Regions from separate parts of the Spirosoma knui genome, predicted to be linked through region 1. Evidence: riboswitches for the same ligand, from Rfam matches in the RefSeq annotation. Region 1 holds a riboswitch; the other holds the start of a gene.
What was found. A riboswitch is a leader RNA that binds a small molecule or an ion and turns the genes downstream of it on or off. The one in region 1 is predicted to bind cobalamin.

Region 1 (8,990 bases):
CAATGATGGCCGCTGAGATTGCCGTAACGACGACGATCCACCGGCGAAATCCTGTTGGTTGTGCCATAGCTTAGAAGGAGATAATCGTCGGGAGTGACAAGTGAGCACGTAACAGTCGGGGAACCGACTGCGGCAATCAGTGGCCTGCGCTCTTCCCGCTCCTAACTCCTCATTACTGAACTTTTACTTCCGCATCTACACTAAGGCCCGCCCGAAGTGCATTCCGGTACTTTTCGGGGTTCAGGATCTCGATTTTCACGGGCACCCGCTGGGTGATTTTGACGAAGTTTCCCGATGCGTTATCGGGGGGGAGCAAGGCGAAACGGGCACCGGTAGCCTCCGATAAGGAAGCGACGCGTCCTTTAATGGCCAGATCGGGATAGGCGTCGAGTTTGATGTCTACTTCCTGACCGAGCTTCATGTGTTCGAGCTGAGTTTCCTTGAAGTTAGCCACCACCCAGAAGGTCGAGTCGGCAACGATCGTAAACAGGTTCTGACCGGGCTGCACGTACTGACCTACCACTACGTTCTTACGGCCAATCTTGCCGTCGATGGGCGCAGTTAAGCGCGCGTAACTAACGCGCAGTTTCGCGTTGTCAATGGCGGCCTGCTTGACTTTCAGTACCGCCTGAATTTTCTGAATGTTTGCCTGAGCCTTAGCAATGCCAGCCTGTGCGACGCCCTGCGACGTTCTGGCCAGATTGATCTGTTCAACGTTTGCGTTGTACTGGCGGGCCTGTACGTCGGCCGCATTCCGCGAATCCTCCAGTTGCTTCTGCGTCAGCGACTGTTCCTTATATAAGTTCTGATCGCGTTGCAGGTCACGCTGCGCTTTGTCGCGACGGGAGGCCTGCACCTCGGCGTTTGACTGAGCGACCCGTAAGTTCTGCGCTACGTTCCGGACATTCGCCTGGGCGTTTTGCAGATCGGCCTGGGCGTTTTGCAGGTCGGCCTGTGATTGCTGATAGTCGGCTTCGGCCTGCGCTAAGGCCACATCGTATTCCTGCGGGTCGACCGTAACCAACAGTTGCCCTTTCTTAACCGTCGCGTAATCATCCACGTTTACCGATTGTACGTACCCCGCGACCCGCGCCAGTACTGGCGCCGAGTTGCCTTCAATCTGTGCATTATCAGTTGATTCGTACAGTTGACCATGGCGGAACGCCTGATAACCATAGTAACCGCCGACCAGTAAAACAAGCGCAATGATAATACGGGGTAAGTACGTGCGAATCCCACTCTTCTCGTCTGTGGCTGCCATTTCGTGTGTTGTCGTTGCCATTTTCAGTAGCGATGAAGGCATAAGCCTCTTTTCTAGATGAACAAACCATGTAGTCAACCTGCTTGACTATAGGCGGGCAAAAGTAAACTTGGTTGACTATAAAGTCAAGCTGGTTGACTATATTTGTACATTCTTTATCTGAGAATTGTTTTAAGATTTTTTATTTTGCTCCATTATCATGGAAATAGATAACAATTCCTTTGATTTCAACCAGTTCCGGCTCATCCGGGAGCGGTCGATCGGGCGGTTGTTCTGGCGGCTTAAACGCTTTACCAGCAGCTATATTGAACCCCGCTTGCACGCCCGTGGCTATACCGATTTTAAGATGAGTTATCTGATGTTCTTATCGAATATTGATGAGCATGGGATCACTAACAATGAATTAGCTAAGCGGGCCTGCGTGACCAAGCAGATGATGAGTAAGATTGTGGGGCTGCTGGAAGAAGAAGGGTATATCTATACACAGAAGAACCCCACGGATTCCCGGTCAAGCATTATTTTCCTGAACGACCGGGGTAAGCAACTGTTTGTTGCCCTCGAAGCCTGCATGCAGGAAGCGCGCAATAAGTTTGACGCCATTGTTGGTCACCAGCGGATGGAAGAAGTGATCGATACGATGTCTCAGCTGGTGAGCGAACTCGAAAAAGAAGAACAATAAGGGGGCATCTGGTGTATGAACAGCATAGACTCATTCCAGTCTATAGCCTCATGCTATGTTTACGTCCGTCAATCCATACACGCAGCAGCCCATCAACACATATTCCGCCGATAGTGCAGCGACTATTGAGCGTAAGTTGAAACAAGCCGACCAAGCCTTTGCAGACTGGTCGGCTTTGTCATTAGCGGTCCGCACCGATTATTTGCGCAAAGTTGGTACGTATCTGACCGCCAACCGACAACGGTACGGCGAGCTGATTACGGCCGAGATGGGGAAAACGCGCAAGGAAGCCATCGCTGAGGTCGAGAAATGTGCCGCAACCTGTAAGTTCTATGCCGACCATGCCGAGCAGTTCCTGGCCGACCAATCCATTGAGGCCGATGACAAGACCGGCCCGGCAGCGGGCAGCGTTATTACGTATCAGCCGCTGGGCGCGGTACTGGCCATTATGCCGTGGAATTTTCCGTTCTGGCAGGTGATGCGCTTTGCCATTCCGGGTCTGATTGCCGGGAATGTGGGCTTGCTCAAACACGCGCCGAATGTGTTCGGTTGCGCGGAAGCGATCGAAGAAGCGTTCCGCGAAACGGGTGTACCCGAAGGTGTTTTTCAGTCGCTGATCATTGATACGCCCGCCGTAGAAGGGCTTTTGAAGGATCGTCGGGTAAAGGCCGTTACGTTGACCGGCAGCGGTCGGGCGGGCGCGTCGGTAGCGGGCATTGCCGGAAGTCAGATCAAGAAATCGGTGCTAGAGTTAGGCGGTTCTGACGCGCTTGTCGTTTTAGCGGATGCGGACCTGGAAAAAGCCGCCGAAGTGGCGGTAAAGTCCCGTATGCAAAATGCCGGACAAAGCTGTATAGCGGCCAAACGGTTCATTGTGGAGAAATCGGTAAAAAAAACGTTCACGGAACTGGTTCTTCAGCAGATTGAGCAAATACAACAGGGCGATCCGATGGCCGATGAAACGACTATGGGTCCGCTCGCCCGACTCGATCTGGCCGATAACATCGAACGGCAATGTCGTGAGTCGGTCGCTAAGGGCGCTACGCTCCTAACCGGTGGGCAACGGTCGGGCTGCAACGTCCAGCCGATGCTGCTAGACAACGTAACACCCGGCATGGTGGCATTCGACGAAGAAACCTTTGGCCCACTCGCCGTTTTGATCGAAGCCAAGGACGAGACCGACGCCATCCGACTAGCCAATCAATCGAACTACGGTCTGGGGTCCGCTATCTGGACGCAGGATTTAGACAAAGCGGCCCGGCTCGCGCGCCAGCTTGAAGCCGGTTCAGTATTCGTCAATGGTCTGATGCGGTCCGACGCCCGCGTACCGTTCGGTGGCATCAAAACATCTGGTTTTGGCCGCGAGCTATCCGAAGCCGGTATCAAGGAGTTCGTGAACATCAAAACCGTCTGGATTGAGAAGCAGTAAACGGAATCCATCGCCAGATTCGCCCTGTTCGTCCTGTACTTCAGTAAATTGACTCTTGTTTAACGGCATCAGGTTCGGTAAGCCTTTAGGTTTGATACGTCTTTACACCTATCAAACCTAATTTTTGCGATCATGCGTTTTATTGTCGAATTGCTGTTACCGCTGTTTATCCTGAACCTGGGCGTAGCCTTCGGGGCCGGCCTGTACGAAACGAAAATTATTCTTCCCCTGTGGTTTCCCAAATCTGCCGGCTCTGGTTATCGGGTCAACACGCAGGCTATGACCGAAACCGATTCGGGGCGAAAGTTCTGGGCGTTTGTAACAACGATACCGCTTACCTTGCTCACCCTGGCTAACCTGGCTTTTGCCTGGCAGTCGCAACCTCCTGTCCAGGATTGGTGGCTGGCTGCGGCCTTGATCACGCTGCTCGAACGGATTGGCACCTTCTCGTTCTTTATTCCAACAGCGATTAAACTGCAAACTGCTGATCGGTTACCGTCTTCACAGGTCAGTCGTCTGGTTGGGTTATGGCTTAATTTCAATTACCTCCGCAACGCGCTCACGTTACTGGCCTGGCTGTGTGCCCTGAAAGCATTTTGGCTGACTACTGTCCTGCACGCCTGAACGAGTCGGTCAATGACTCTTTCGTACATTACTCAGGATCAGATCGGCTACCTGGGTAGTAAGCGCCGGGGCAATCATGTGGCCCATGCCTTCAACCAGCACAAATCGAGCGTTCGGTACGTTCGTTGCTACGTCGCGTCCGGCATCCGGGGTAACGAGCGGATCGATACTACCATGGATCACGAGGGTAGGTACGTTAATACGTTGTAATTGACGCTCCCGCCCTGCATAGAAACCCGCCAGCGAAGCGGCTCCCTGCCGACTCAGCCCATCCGGGTAGTACGATCGCCGGACATCTGCCTCAGCCAAGGTTTGTGCGGACAAAGAATCCATCGGATAAATGGTGCCACTCAGCACCATCATTGACTTTACTTCGCGCCGGATGTAAGCTGCCGTGTCGGCCGGTGACCCCGGTGCCGGTATACTGGCTAAGACCTCCGGTTTGGCAACCAACGGAAACCCGGCCTTACCGCCACCCGCCATAATACTAGTCAGCGTTACAACCCGCTGGGGATGGTTATAAGTCATGCGTTGGGCAATCATGCCACCCATCGATACACCGACGACATGAACCTTGCTAATGGCCAGCGCATCCAGCAGGCCAACCGCATCGTTGGCCATATCATCTAGCGAATAAGGAATCGGTGGCGGCTGGTTAGCCTGCAACGCCTGACCGATAGCCGCCCAATCGGGCAAGCCTGCCTGGGTAAACTTAGTAGAAAGTCCCACGTCGCGATTGTCGAACCGAATAACCTGGTAACCCTGGCGACTCAGATAGTCGCAGAAAGCAGTAGACCAGCCCGTCAACTGACTATTTGTCCCCGCAATCAGTAGAATGGCTTCCTGTTCAGGGGAACCAAAGCGTTCGTAGACCAGGGTGATGCCGTTGCTGCTGACCAGTCCTGCCTGACGCTGAGACGCCTTATGCCCCTGCTTCAGGGTGCCACACGAGCATAAGCTTACCACTAGGCCCAGAATAAGCCATGTTTTCATGTTCATTAATGGGATGAAAGGTTATTGATTAAACTCATTCAGAATCTTTTCAAGATTTTGCAGCGGCTGTTTAAACTGGTTGTGGTTCTCCTGTCGAATCGCCCAGACACAACTCAGCAGAGATAATAGATAAGTCACAGCCGCTCCGGCTGGATGCTGCAACACTCCCCCTGGCACGAACAGCATAAAGGTCAACCACACGCCAAGGGCCGTACTCAGCGGAACGAGCACGTATTCATAGCTTCGTTTGAACCGGTAAAATGCTGTCAGGCTGTTGTATTGCTGTTGGATACGGGCCTGAACAGAAACGTCTGTATCCGTCTGGACAGGACTGGCCAGGGCAACCCGCTTAAACTGCCGCATCAGCACGATCGTAAAGGGAAGGTAGAGCAGTACCCCGGCCAGGCACAGCCATTGCACGGTCGAAACACCCCAAAATCGGATAAACAGGTGGCTTAGTAAGCCGTAGACAATGATCTGGAGCGTTAGCGATGCCCAGAAATACCGGATGGTACGGTTGACCTGCCGGGCACTTCTCGCCCTGGTGATCGCCAGTAAACCCGCCTGATCATACGGAGCGGATGCCGATAGGCTCGGTGCGTCCGTATTCCACTTCTTCTTCAATTCATCCAGTGTTGCCATCGGTTAGGTTGGTTTATGATTTTGCCGTTAAGCGTGATTCTAATTCTTTCTTGGTACGGACTAGCCGGACGCTCACGTTGACTTTCGACAGTCCGGTGATACTGGCGATCTCTTCGTAACTCAGGTCATCCAGATACAGCAGCATAATGGCTTTGTTGAGGGGCGAGAGCGTAGCAATGGCGTCGAAAAGCCACTGAATAGCCTCCTGCTGGTCGTCCGGTGGTGGGTCGGGAACCTGCTCATGGCGGACCGCCAATGGTTCATGTTGCCGTTTGCGGGCAGTTCGCCGGTCGGCTAAAGCGGTGTTCAGACAAACGCGGTACATCCAGGTCGAAAACTTCGACTGTCCCGTAAAAGACGGATACGACCGCCACAACTGATAAATCATTTCCTGAAGCAGATCGGCCCGTTCGTCTGCGTCGGGCTGATAAGCCTGGCTAATCTTATACGCAATGCCTATGTGCCGGTTGAGGTGTTCAAGAAAGATTTTCTCGGAGGATGTAGCCATTGTACTGAATTCCGTTTGCCTTTTCTCAGTTAGTAACCGGCTCGTCTAAAAAACTACAATCGAACGAAAAAAAGTAGTGGCTGCCCCCTAACTAGTCAGAAAAGGCCTCTTTGGTCGTGTATGTTAATGTAATAGGGAAACGGCTGGCGCTTAGCCCGAAGTCGTGTTACGTTGCTGAAAGCGGCCGCAAACCTTATCGTTGATTCTAGCTCCGCTGCGATAAGGAGCGTCGTTAACGTAACGAACAGCCATACGATGCCAGTAAAAACAGACTCTCAATCATGCTTAGAACTGACCACGGTTGCAGGAGCTATACGCTGACTCATCCGCTTCACGCTGACCTGCTTATCGCGCCAGGTTGAATGGGACGAACCAATCCGATGGACTGATTGACAGGCGACACCTTGTTTTTGCCGCCAGAATGCGGTTAGTTTGTTCCAACGTTCTTTGTTTTCCGTCAAACATGCTAATGGTTTCCCTGAGAGGTTCAGGGAATGAAAAAGGAATCGTGTGAGAATCACGAGCAGACGTTGCTACTGTCAGTGACTAATTAAAAAAGGGTTTGCCCTCGATGTCCATTGTCCCACCAGCGGTTCGCCGTTGCCCTGGGGTGAGAAGGACGGCAGATACCGTCACAAGCCAGGAGACTTGCCTTTAGCGTTGCTGATTACGCCCACACGCGATTGGGTTTCATCACGATTGACTTACTTCATTCCTGCTTCTTTGCGAGGCCGGGTCAGGTGTGTCATGTAGTGTATAGAACAGATCGAGTGGTAGGCGTATGGAGTTCGGCATCGAACGCGATCAACCATTTTATCTTATTTACAACATGATCGCACACAATCTCGGCTATCCACGAATCGGTAGCCACCGCGAACTCAAAAAGGCCTGTGAACAGTTCTGGGCCAACAAAATCACCACTGAGCAGCTTCAGCATGTCGGTCGGCAGCTACGCCGGGACAACTGGCTGACTCAGCAGCAGGCAGGCATCTCGCTGGTTCCCTGCAATGACTTCTCGTTCTACGATCAGGTACTGGATATGTCCCTGACCGTCGGTGCGGTACCGAAGCGATTTCAACCGCTGCTCGACAAACCGGAGCCCGATCATCTGAGTCTTTATTTTGCTATGGCCCGGGGCTACCAGCAGGATGGACTGGATCTGAAAGCGATGGAGATGACAAAATGGTTTGATACGAACTACCATTACATCGTTCCTGAATTTTCGGCCGATCAGTCGTTTTCGCTGCTTTCGGAAAAAATCTTCACGGAATTTGAAGAAGCCAGACAAACCCTGACGACCACGCCCAAACCCGTTTTGTTAGGTCCCGTATCGTATTTGCTGCTGGGCAAAGAGAAGGAAGCGGGCTTCGACCGGCTGGACCTACTCGACCGTTTGGTACCGGTTTATGAACAGCTGCTTAGCCGCTTACAGCAACTTGGTGCCACCTGGATTCAGTTCGATGAGCCTTGCCTGTCCCTGGATTTAACAGTGCACCAGCGCGAAATGCTGGATATGGTTTATCGGCGTCTGCGCAATCAATTCCCGGCGCTGAATCTGCTGTTGGCCAGCTATTTTGAATGTTACGGTGCGAACCTGAATCTGGTTCTCCAACTGCCCGTTGACGCGCTGCACCTCGATCTGGTCCGTTGCCCGACCCAGCTGAACGATATTCTAAAAACTGATTTTGTTCACCGGAAAACCGCTTTATCACTGGGCGTTGTCGATGGTCGGAACATCTGGATTAATGACCTGACGACCTCGTTGGCAACGATTCAGCGCGTGGTGACGGCCATTGGTGCTGAGCGGGTTCTGATTGCACCATCCTGCTCGCTACTGCACGTTCCCTGTGACCTGGCGACTGAAACGCAGGAAACAGGCCTGACGAACGATACTAAAAAGTGGCTGGCCTTTGCCCGCCAGAAGCTCGACGAAGTCGTTGTTTTGACGACGCTTAGCCTGGAGCCAGCGAATCAGAAGGCCATCGACGTACTGGCCGTCAATCAAGCCGCCTTACTCGCTCGCCAGCAGTCAAGTCAGATTAACCGACCAGCAGTGCAGCAACGCTTACGTCAACTCCGTGAGCAGGACGCCAACCGGTCGAATGCCTTTCCCCAGCGTCAGGCCCTGCAACACCAACGGCTTCAGTTGCCGGTGTTTCCTACGACGACCATTGGTTCATTTCCGCAGACCGATGCCGTGCGGGCCAATCGGGCTAAGTTCAAAAAAGGCGAAAAAACGCTGGAGGAGTACGAAGCTTTTATCCGGTCGGAAACAGAACAGGCCATCCGCTGGCAGGAAGACGTTGGCCTGGACGTACTGGTGCACGGCGAGTTTGAACGGAATGATATGGTCGAATATTTCGGGGAGTTGCTCGATGGCTTTGCCTTCAGCGAAAACGGCTGGGTACAAAGCTACGGGTCCCGTTGTGTGAAACCTCCGATCATTTATGGCGACGTACAGCGGCCCCAACCCATGACCGTTCGTTGGGCGCAATACGCGCAGTCACTAACCCAGAAACCCGTAAAAGGGATGCTTACGGGACCGGTTACTATTTTGCAATGGTCATTCGTGCGCGACGACCAGCCCCGGCGGGATACGTGTCTGCAAATCGCCCTGGCCATTCATGATGAAGTGGCTGATCTGGAAGCGGCCGGTATCGGCATCATTCAAATTGATGAACCTGCGTTGCGGGAAGGCCTACCCCTTCGCCGGGAAAACTGGGCGGCTTATCTGAACTGGGCGGTTATGGCCTTCCGGATAGCAGCATCGGGAGTGCAGGATCATACCCAGATTCACACCCACATGTGCTACGCGGAGTTCAACGACATTATTGGGGCCATTGCCGATCTGGAT
Region 2 (8,990 bases), on a different contig from region 1:
GTGCGCGGGCCTGCATGCGCGGATCACTCGACGATTTATACAGCTTCGCCAGCGGCTTCTCAGCCTTAGCGCCCATGTCATGCAGCTTTTGCCAACCGGCGTAACGGATTGCCATGTTTGGGCTTTGCAGCGCTTCAATGGCCCCTTCTGTCGTGGTTACATCGACCTTTGGCATTTTGTAAGGCGAATTTGGCGGAGCCACCCGATACACCCGACCCCGGTTCTGATCGCCCGCCTGGTGGCCACCTACTCCTGGATCGTACCAGTCAGCAATAATTAGCGAACCATCGGGAGCCACGCACACATCCGCCGGACGGAACCACTGATCCCGAGCCCCTTCTAAGACATTCACAATCTCAGCTTTATAGCCCGCCCCGTCTTTCTGCACCGGATACGAACGTACTACGTTAGGGCCCGCATCGCAGTGAATAACCTGCCCCTGAAACTGCTGCGGTAGCAACTTTCCTTCGTACACAATGATGCCCGTGGGTGAACCTGCGCCGGTTTGAAGTAAGTTGGGTACCACACCGGGATCGTTCAGGTGCCAGTGCCGCCGTGGCGTTTCGGGTTCAATATTGTCGCGATTTGCCTGCCAACCTGCACCCGTCATTTCGTCGGTATAGCCGTAGTTGCCGTACTCCATGACGTAGTTAATCCGAACGCTTTTGTTGCCATCGTCGTCGTTGTCCGACTGCCAGAGCGTACCGTAGGAGTCAACCGCTACTTCATAGTTGTTGCGGAAGTTCTGGCCAAGCAGTTCTACGTTCTTACCGTCTGGATCGCAGCGGAAGACCATGCCCTGCTTGAAATTTTCTTTGTTGATCGCTTTACCCGTGGCAATGTCGATAACCGGCTTACCATCTTTATCGAGTAACTGACCGCCTTCATTCCCGAAGTTAAAGTACCACTTGCCATCGGGTCCAAACACGAAGGTGTGCATCCCGTGGTCATGCTGCTCTCCGCCGATACCGGTAAACAGAAGCTCTTTTTTATCGGCCTTGTCGTCGCCATTTTCATCGGTCAGTACCCACACATTCGGGCTATCGGACACGATAACTTTGTTGCCCTGTACCCAGATACCCAGTGGTGATTCAATACTCGGATCCTGGAAGAATACCTTGCTGACATCCGCTTTGCCATCGCCGTTCTGATCTTCCAGAATAACAATGCGGTCGCCTTCCTTTCGGGTTGGATTACCGTTTATCGCGGGTCGATAGTTATAGGCTTCACACACCCAGACCCGTCCTTTTGCGTCTACGTCAATATCCGTCGGGTTCGTCAACATCGGCTCCGAGGCAAACAAGGTTGCTTCAAGTCCCGGCGCTACGTTCAGGCTGCCAACGGCATATTTTGGATCGTGCTTATCATCGTCGGTAAGCTGGGCAAACAGGCTTGTCAGGTAGCGGTTTGACGCAGCGTTGAGGTTGCGGTTCTGATACGCTCCGACGAACACACCACCTGCCAACAGGCCAGCCGCCGATAGCGCTACGGCTCGCTTAGACAGTATAGAGAAACCAGCGGATTGAGAAAATTTCATAGTACAGAATCAGGAAGAAACAAGTTGTACTTTGCCGAGTAAATTTAGTGACAAATCGAGTCCTCTCGACGCATTCACCACCGAATTCAGCTTACAAATACGTGCAGTATGAGAAGTAATTACCTGATAGAAACCTACTCACTTTATCTAAGTTGCAGCGCTGAAAAGGTTGTTACAGTATTTTTTAGCCATGTGTGTTACACCAATGTCAGACAGGACCGATACGGCATTTCCAGGGAAACTAGTGCAGAACATGCTGTTTCATCAAACCGCTTGTAGCATCATGCACTGGTAATAAGGCTATTGAGAATTATTGATTTTTTTATTAGAATACTTAAACAATAGACTTCATTCGCTGTTCTTTACTACAAAACGAAGGCAACTAATTTCAACCTTACTTAATAACTCAACTATGAAAAAGGTAATTGTAGGCGCATTATTTGTGGCAGCGACCGCATTCAGCGCCCAGGCACAGACAACAAACTCAGGAACTACCACCAATTCGGGTACCACAACGAACTCGGGTACTACACAAAGCGGTACAACGGGTAGCACTAATATGGGATCAGGTACAACCGGCACGACTGGTTCGAGTACGTACGGCACGCAGAGCGGTACTACTGGCTCCGGCACCCAGGGCTCTACGTATGGAACCCAGGGCACAACCGGTACCAGCAATACGGGTTCGGGTACAACCGGCACCGGCTCAGGTACGTATGGTACCAGCGGTTCTAGCTCATCAGGCATGGGGACCGGAAGTACTTCTGGTACGTATGGCACGAGTAGCAGTTCTGGCCAAACCAGCGGCAGCATGAGTAATACCACGACCAATAGCCGTAGAAACAACCGGAATAACAATAGCAACAACAGTAGTAGCGGTAGCAACAGCTCAACCACTACGCCACCACGGCGGTAATTGCTAAATAGCTTATTACGGAATCGGCCAGCTGATACGACTAGTCGTATCAGCTGGCCGATTCCGGTAAAATACCATTTGTGCGCACGTATACCCACCCAGAAGAGGGTATCGAACTGATTATCGTTTATCTATATCTGTCAAGCTCGCCGGCTGGCTTTGCCGGCCGGTCGACTTTTTCTGTACGTAGCCGTAAGTCCTGGTACCAGAAGCCGGTATCCCATTGACTGTCTGCCTTATCAGCATAATCATCAGAGCTTGTGGACGGCGCGTAGGTTCGCCGAACGATTTCGCCTTTCTCAAACGGTACGGGCTGCACAAAGATAGGCCCGTCATAAACGAACGAATGGTACTCTCCATTCTCCCCGCAGGGATCAACGGACTTGGGTAAATCCTTGAGTAAGTCGAGATCCAGCTCACGCCCTAAAAATTCAGCACCAAGCTGCTTTTCGTTGACACAGACGAGCACCGCCCGAAACCCTAGGTCTACAAACTCATGGATGAGTTCGGTTGAGTTACGCTGCCAGATCGGAAATACACCTTTAAGGCCAGCGCGTTGTACCTGCACTTCGCGATACTGCCGAAGGTCTTCCAGAAAAATATCACCGTAAATAGCATACGTAACACCTTGCTCGCGAGCGGTCTGAAAGGCATTCAACATACGGGTATTATATGTTTCCATCGATACATCACCCGCGAGACGTAGCATTTGTAGCGGAATGCCTATCCGATCGGCCTGAGCCGTTAGCAAGTCTGTTCGAACGCCGTGCATACTAACGCGATCAAGCTGATCATGAACTGTCGTCAGCAGGCTTGCTACGTTGTAATCACCTGACTGAAGGCAATGAAACAGAGCGAGGGCCGAATCTTTGCCCCCGCTCCAGTTCATGATGGCCGAATACCGGCTCATCGGAAATAAAACTTCGACGGGGCAATTTCGGCCCGAACTGAATCGATCAGGGTGCCATTGGTCTGATAACGCAGCACATAACCCGCCTGTTTAAAGGAAGGCGTGACACCAGCATACACAACACCATCCGAATATCTTGGGTCCGCAGTATCGACGCCTAATCCGCTAAATAACCGAGATTGAAACGGTGTTGACGTACCGGTGTTGACCGAGAACTGATAGGTTTGCCCTTTTTCTTTGAAGTTATCGGCAGGGTCGTAGAACGAGTTTACGAAATAGAATGCCTGCTTATTGGGGCTCAACACAAATGAGCGCGAAGATCGGGCCGGATCCCCCACTTTAAAACGCGCTTCCACCGTTTTACTAGCCGGGTTGATCCGAACCATTTCCTTATCGGACGAGGCATAAGCCCACAGCTTGCCATTAGCATCTACAGCCAGTGGATTAGCATTAACGCCGACATCAATACCCGGCTGTTTTACCTCATCAGTTTCGGTATTGATCACCGTAATGGTACGTTCGCCACCAGCGCTGCCGACAAACGCTTCGTTACCCACCACGACAATATTCTCAGCACCCTTCGTAACCGAAATCTTCTTCGTTACTGTCCGAGAGGCCAGATCCATCACCAGCACATAACCGGGTTTCACGTAGAAGTTAGAGAAATCGCCCGTGGCATCCCAGCAGGTAATGTATGCCTTGTTCGCGCCAGCTCTGGCTACGTAACGCGGATTCTCTACGTCGGGAGCTTTAACCGTTAGTATAGACTTAAACGTACCCGATTCAACTAGCTCAACTTTATCCTGTCCAGCGGTGCTGTTATCAACCAGAATTACTCCTTTGCCATCAATTTCTGTGAAATCCTGCACGCCACCAGTTAACGTTCGGGCATTGACGGCATTAAAAATATCTGTCGCTGTAGTCGTTGAGTTTTTGGGTAAGAATGAAATGGAGCCGTTGTTGTCGGTGAAATTACCAGAATTGATAATAAAGGCACCGGATTCATAAGGTGTTGGTTCTGGGTCTGTGGTTTTACAGTTCCACGCGCTCAGGGCCACTACTACTGCCACGATGCTTCTGGTTGCTTGCTTTTTCATTGTGTGTTGGAAGATAAATTGATAATGATATTTACGGCTACGTTTCGTCCAGGCATCGCATTCCGTTTAACGCTGAACGCCAGCGCATCAAATACGTTATTGATCTGGCCCTGCACTCGGATAGGTATGGGACCAAGCTTTACGGCACTTTCGAGCAACACGTTCGTTAACGTAGCGCCTTTGAAATACTGACTCTCATCGAACGTAATGTAGCGACGAGAATTGGCTTGTGTCTGCACCGTCAGACGCGTGCGGCCACGTTGCAGATAGGCATTTAATGTGCCTGTATGTATTGGTACGTAAGGCAGTTGCTTGCCGACGACGTCCTGCGCGTACGTGCTATACGCCCGCTCCTGCGAAGAGCGCGTGAGCGCATAACCCACTCGAACCCCCGCCAGCCAGGGCCCATGTGCGTAGGCAACCGTTGTGGTGAGCTCTCCACCCCGCGCCACAACCAGCTGAAGATTCTCGACGCGATAGCCATAGTCGGGATTCCAATACGACCAGTTATCAACGCGGTTCCGATAGGCGGTTGCTTCGGCGGTCAGGCTTATCGTTTCGGTTAAGCTGGCTTTGGCGGCTACTCCTCCCTCTACATTAAATCCATCCTCTGGAAGCAGGTTTGGATTGCCCAGGTTTTGCCAGTAGCGCTCATTTAAAGTCGGCACGCGGTAACTACGACTGATTGAGGCTTTCGCCGTCAGTGCAAACTCGTTACGTTGTATAAGCCGGTACTCAGCGCCAAGCGAAGGCGTTAGGGGCGGGTTGAAATGAGTCACAAACGCCTGCCGAAGGTTAGCCGAAACGAGCCAGCGCGTGGTTTCATAGCGCAGCAATGCATACAAATCACCCCTATTTTCTGTGATAAGCTGCCCGCCATAGCCATCCGTCAGCGTGCGATAGTGGGACAACTCGCCCCCAACCCGCAGATTTAACTGCGCATTTACGTTGGTTGGCATTAATTTAAACTCACGTTCGACGCGGCCCACAAACCGGTCGGTTTGCGTGTGGCTCGGCGCATCAAAATTGCTTTTCGCGTAGTCGTACACATCACGAATCCAGCCTAACCGAAGGGTCAGCCAATTTGCTTCGTAGGTCGTTAGCAGACGCGCCGATTGCGTTCTAGTCCGTTCGCGGGCGATAATATCCTGCGGACTTACGATCAGATCATTATCCGACAGCCAGGTATTCACCGAAATCTGCTTGCCGTTCTTGTGCTGAAAATACAGGTCCTGCACGAACCCTCGCTGGGCCGTCGTCGATTGCTCGACGAAGTAATTCCGGCGTTCGCTATACGGATAGGCGTTGTTGTATTGGTTTCGATAGGCAAACGTTTTACCAGACAGTTGCCAGTTTTGCCCTAAAGGCGCTCCGTAACGCACACCAACCTGGGTGTTGTTATTGTGAAAACTGGCAAACTGCTGACCGAGTGTAACGGTCACGCCATTAGCATACGTTGGACTACTCCCCAGCAAGACACTTCCTCCCACAGCATCGGACCCAACGGCACTAGCTGATGAACCGTACTGAATTGCTAATCGATCGAAACCCGCAACGGGTAAAGTCGAGAAATCGGTTTGGCCCAGGTTTGGCTGGTTGATGTTAATTCCGTTCCAAAGCACAGCCGTATGGTTAGCCGATGTTCCCCGAAATGATACGGTGGCTAACTGACCGGGCCCATAATTCTTGAACGCCAACGGTGTATTCAAGGCCAATAAGTCTGTAATTGTCCCGAACCGAAACTGGAGTAAGGTTGCTGAATCAAGTCGTTGCAGCTTCTGCCCCGCCAGAAATCGCTCGGGCGCAATGGCACGTACCGTTACCGTCGACAGCGATACAGTAGACGCCGTGGCCAGCGAATCCGTCCGGGTTTCCATACGCGTAACTGTATTGGGTTGCGCAAAGCCAACCTCAGTCGCCAGCAGGCAAACAACCAGTAGAGCCACCCACCGATGCAGGGTTCGTGTCAACAAAATGAACTGTCTTCAAATTGTGTGCAACCGTTTCAGTCGAAACGGCGCGCGGTCAGGGCATTTCCTCCGAACACCAAAACAGCGGATGATCTTTGGCAGGTCTCCTGGCTTGTCTCACCGGTTCGAGCCTTCCCGTGCTGATTGTGAACACAGTGGCTACGTAGATTGAACCGGTTTGTAAAAAGACTTACAGTTGCGGGGACAGCGTCGGTTTTACACCAACTTCCCTTTTAAGCCGTGAAAGCCACCACGAAGTGACATCAGGCACCAAAAACTCAGCCACAAAGGTAGAGTGAATAGCGCAATAAAAAAACCGGCACTTCCATGCAGAAAGGCCGGTACTAAACTTTACCAGGTTAAGTATACGTACAGAAGTATGAGAAAACGGCTGACGCGAAGCCCCGCGGCTAATTAGTTAATAGAAGCTGGCGCTATGATTAAACAGGCTTACTTTGTTCTACCTGATACGTTGTACCAACTGGCTTTTCTTCGATACCCTTTCGGGTCAGCAGGTGAATAATCACCCAGGCGACCAGATACGTAAAGCCGCAGATGGTGAACAGTACGTTATACCCACCAGACAGGTTTCCGGCGGCTTTGTAGTCATCAAGCAGACTGCCGACCAGCATTGGGAAGAGAATTCCACCCACCGCACCCGCCATACCCGCTATACCAACAACCGAGCTAACCGCCTTCTTGGGAAATAGATCGGACGCTAACGTAAATACATTAGTTGCCCACGCCTGGTGGACGGCAACGGCCAGACTGATCAAACCAACCGCAACCCAAACATTAGTGGCAAACTGTGCCAAGATGATGGACACCTCCAACCCAGCGAAGACGATTAGAACCGTTTTCCGGGCTTTAAGTGTTGGCCAGCCGCGCTGGATTAGCCAGGACGATAAATAGCCACCACCGATGCTACCAATCGTGGTAGCGGTATAGATAATCATCAACTCCCAACTGGGTTTCTTCAGATCAAGGCTGAAGGTTGATGAAAAATAGGAAGGTAACCAAAACAGGAAAAACCAGTATATTGGGTCAATTAAGCCTTTACCGGCAATCATAGCCCAAGTTTGCGGCATCGTAAAAAGCTTAAACCAGCTTATCGAGCCCTCCTCATCGGTTTCCTCAACACCCAACGTCTGACCGCTGACGATGTACTGATGCTCTTCCTTGGTTAGTCGGTGCTGCCGGGCGGGCACGTCATAAAAGATCAGCCAGAAGATTAACCAGACGAAACCCAGGGCTCCGGTAATCCAGAACACTTCCTGCCAGCCGTAGCGATTCAGGATTAAGGGCACGATGAGTACAGCTACCACTACGCCAATGCTTGTACCGGCGTTGAACAGCCCCGTTGCCAGTCCGCGTTCCTTTTGCGGGAACCACTCGGCTACTGTTTTCACCGCAGCGGGATAATTACCTGCTTCACCGATTCCTAGTCCTACCCGCGCGATACTAAATCCGGTAACACTCCGCGCAACGGCATGCAGCATACCCGCAATGCTCCAGATGATGATCGTCAACGAATAGCCAGCTTTTGTACCAATTCGATCGATTATCCAGCCGAATAGCAGCAAGCCTACCGCATACGCGGCCGTGAAGGCCATGACAATGTGCGCGAAATCGGTTTCCGACCACGAAAACTCTTTTTCCAGAATGGGTTTAAGCAAGCCGATTATTTGCCGATCAAGGTAGTTGATTGTCGTAGCGATGAACAGCAGGACAACAATGAGCCACCGGTAATTTTTAAGTCTAAGGGTTGACATACAGACAAGGTTATTTCATGAGTTTAGGGACTCTCTGGCTAATGAATTGATTCACGGGCTAAAGCACAGCGGACGGAACCTTACTGGCAAACTGTTTAAAATGCGCTTTTAAACCAGCCCAGTCGTTTTGCTTTATTAAGGTTTTATCAAACAATTGGCTACCCACACCTAACCCAACGGCTCCAGCCTCGAAGTAAGCGTTCATGTTATCCAGGCTTATCCCCCCCGTCGGCATCAGTTTGACCTCATCGAGTGGCGCTTTCACGTCTTTGATGTAATCGGGGCCGAGCGACGTAGCGGGATACACCTTAATCATAGAAGCACCTAACGACCAGGCCGTATAGATCTCAGAGGGCGTGAACGCACCGGGAAAAATAGGCACACTACGCTTCACGCACGCTTTGATGACCTTCTTGTTAATGATGGGCGTTACGATGAATTGTGCTCCGGCAGTCAGCGCTTTTTTCAAATCATCTTTCGTGCAGACGGTTCCGGCTCCAATGTTTAATCCATCACCGTGATTAGCCAGGGCGTGCCGGATAATCTCTTCGGCTCCGGACGTATTGAGGGTAATCTCGATGGTAGTCAGGCCCGCTTCCCGGTAAAGCGGTAAAATCTGATCAATCTCGTCAAAGCTCAGTCCTCTGACAATACCTACCAGGGGCACTTTATGAAATAGCTCCCAGGAAAACGGATGTTGACTACTGCGGCTCATTTGCTGACGGGGACGAGTTGGTTCTGAAAAATTTTCACTTGCCCGGCAAAAGCGGCTTTATCAATAAGATCAG

Region 2: linked by a shared signal. The riboswitch ahead of ACYVIY_RS18445 (TonB-dependent receptor plug domain-containing protein) and the one ahead of metE (5-methyltetrahydropteroyltriglutamate--homocysteine S-methyltransferase) in region 1 are both predicted to bind cobalamin.

The regions. Positions count from the first base shown of each region.
Region 1 covers NZ_BAAGVY010000011.1:223,869-232,858, reverse strand. The annotation lists gene ACYVIY_RS21655 (DHA2 family efflux MFS transporter permease subunit) at 1-67, opposite strand, end outside; gene ACYVIY_RS21650 (HlyD family secretion protein) at 173-1,282, opposite strand; gene ACYVIY_RS21645 (MarR family winged helix-turn-helix transcriptional regulator) at 1,461-1,940, shown strand; gene ACYVIY_RS21640 (NAD-dependent succinate-semialdehyde dehydrogenase) at 1,996-3,369, shown strand; gene ACYVIY_RS21635 (DUF1772 domain-containing protein) at 3,502-3,993, shown strand; gene ACYVIY_RS21630 (alpha/beta fold hydrolase) at 4,003-4,986, opposite strand; gene ACYVIY_RS21625 (hypothetical protein) at 5,008-5,628, opposite strand; gene ACYVIY_RS21620 (RNA polymerase sigma factor) at 5,642-6,136, opposite strand; cobalamin riboswitch at 6,590-6,806, shown strand; gene metE (5-methyltetrahydropteroyltriglutamate--homocysteine S-methyltransferase) at 6,966-8,990, shown strand, end outside.
Region 2 covers NZ_BAAGVY010000009.1:68,502-77,491, forward strand. The annotation lists gene ACYVIY_RS18425 (PVC-type heme-binding CxxCH protein) at 1-1,537, opposite strand, end outside; gene ACYVIY_RS18430 (hypothetical protein) at 1,950-2,453, shown strand; gene ACYVIY_RS18435 (Dph6-related ATP pyrophosphatase) at 2,581-3,363, opposite strand; gene ACYVIY_RS18440 (DUF5074 domain-containing protein) at 3,360-4,460, opposite strand; gene ACYVIY_RS18445 (TonB-dependent receptor plug domain-containing protein) at 4,457-6,433, opposite strand; cobalamin riboswitch at 6,511-6,720, opposite strand; gene ACYVIY_RS18450 (MFS transporter) at 6,871-8,202, opposite strand; gene ACYVIY_RS18455 (bifunctional 4-hydroxy-2-oxoglutarate aldolase/2-dehydro-3-deoxy-phosphogluconate aldolase) at 8,261-8,917, opposite strand; gene ACYVIY_RS18460 (2-dehydro-3-deoxygalactonokinase) at 8,914-8,990, opposite strand, start outside.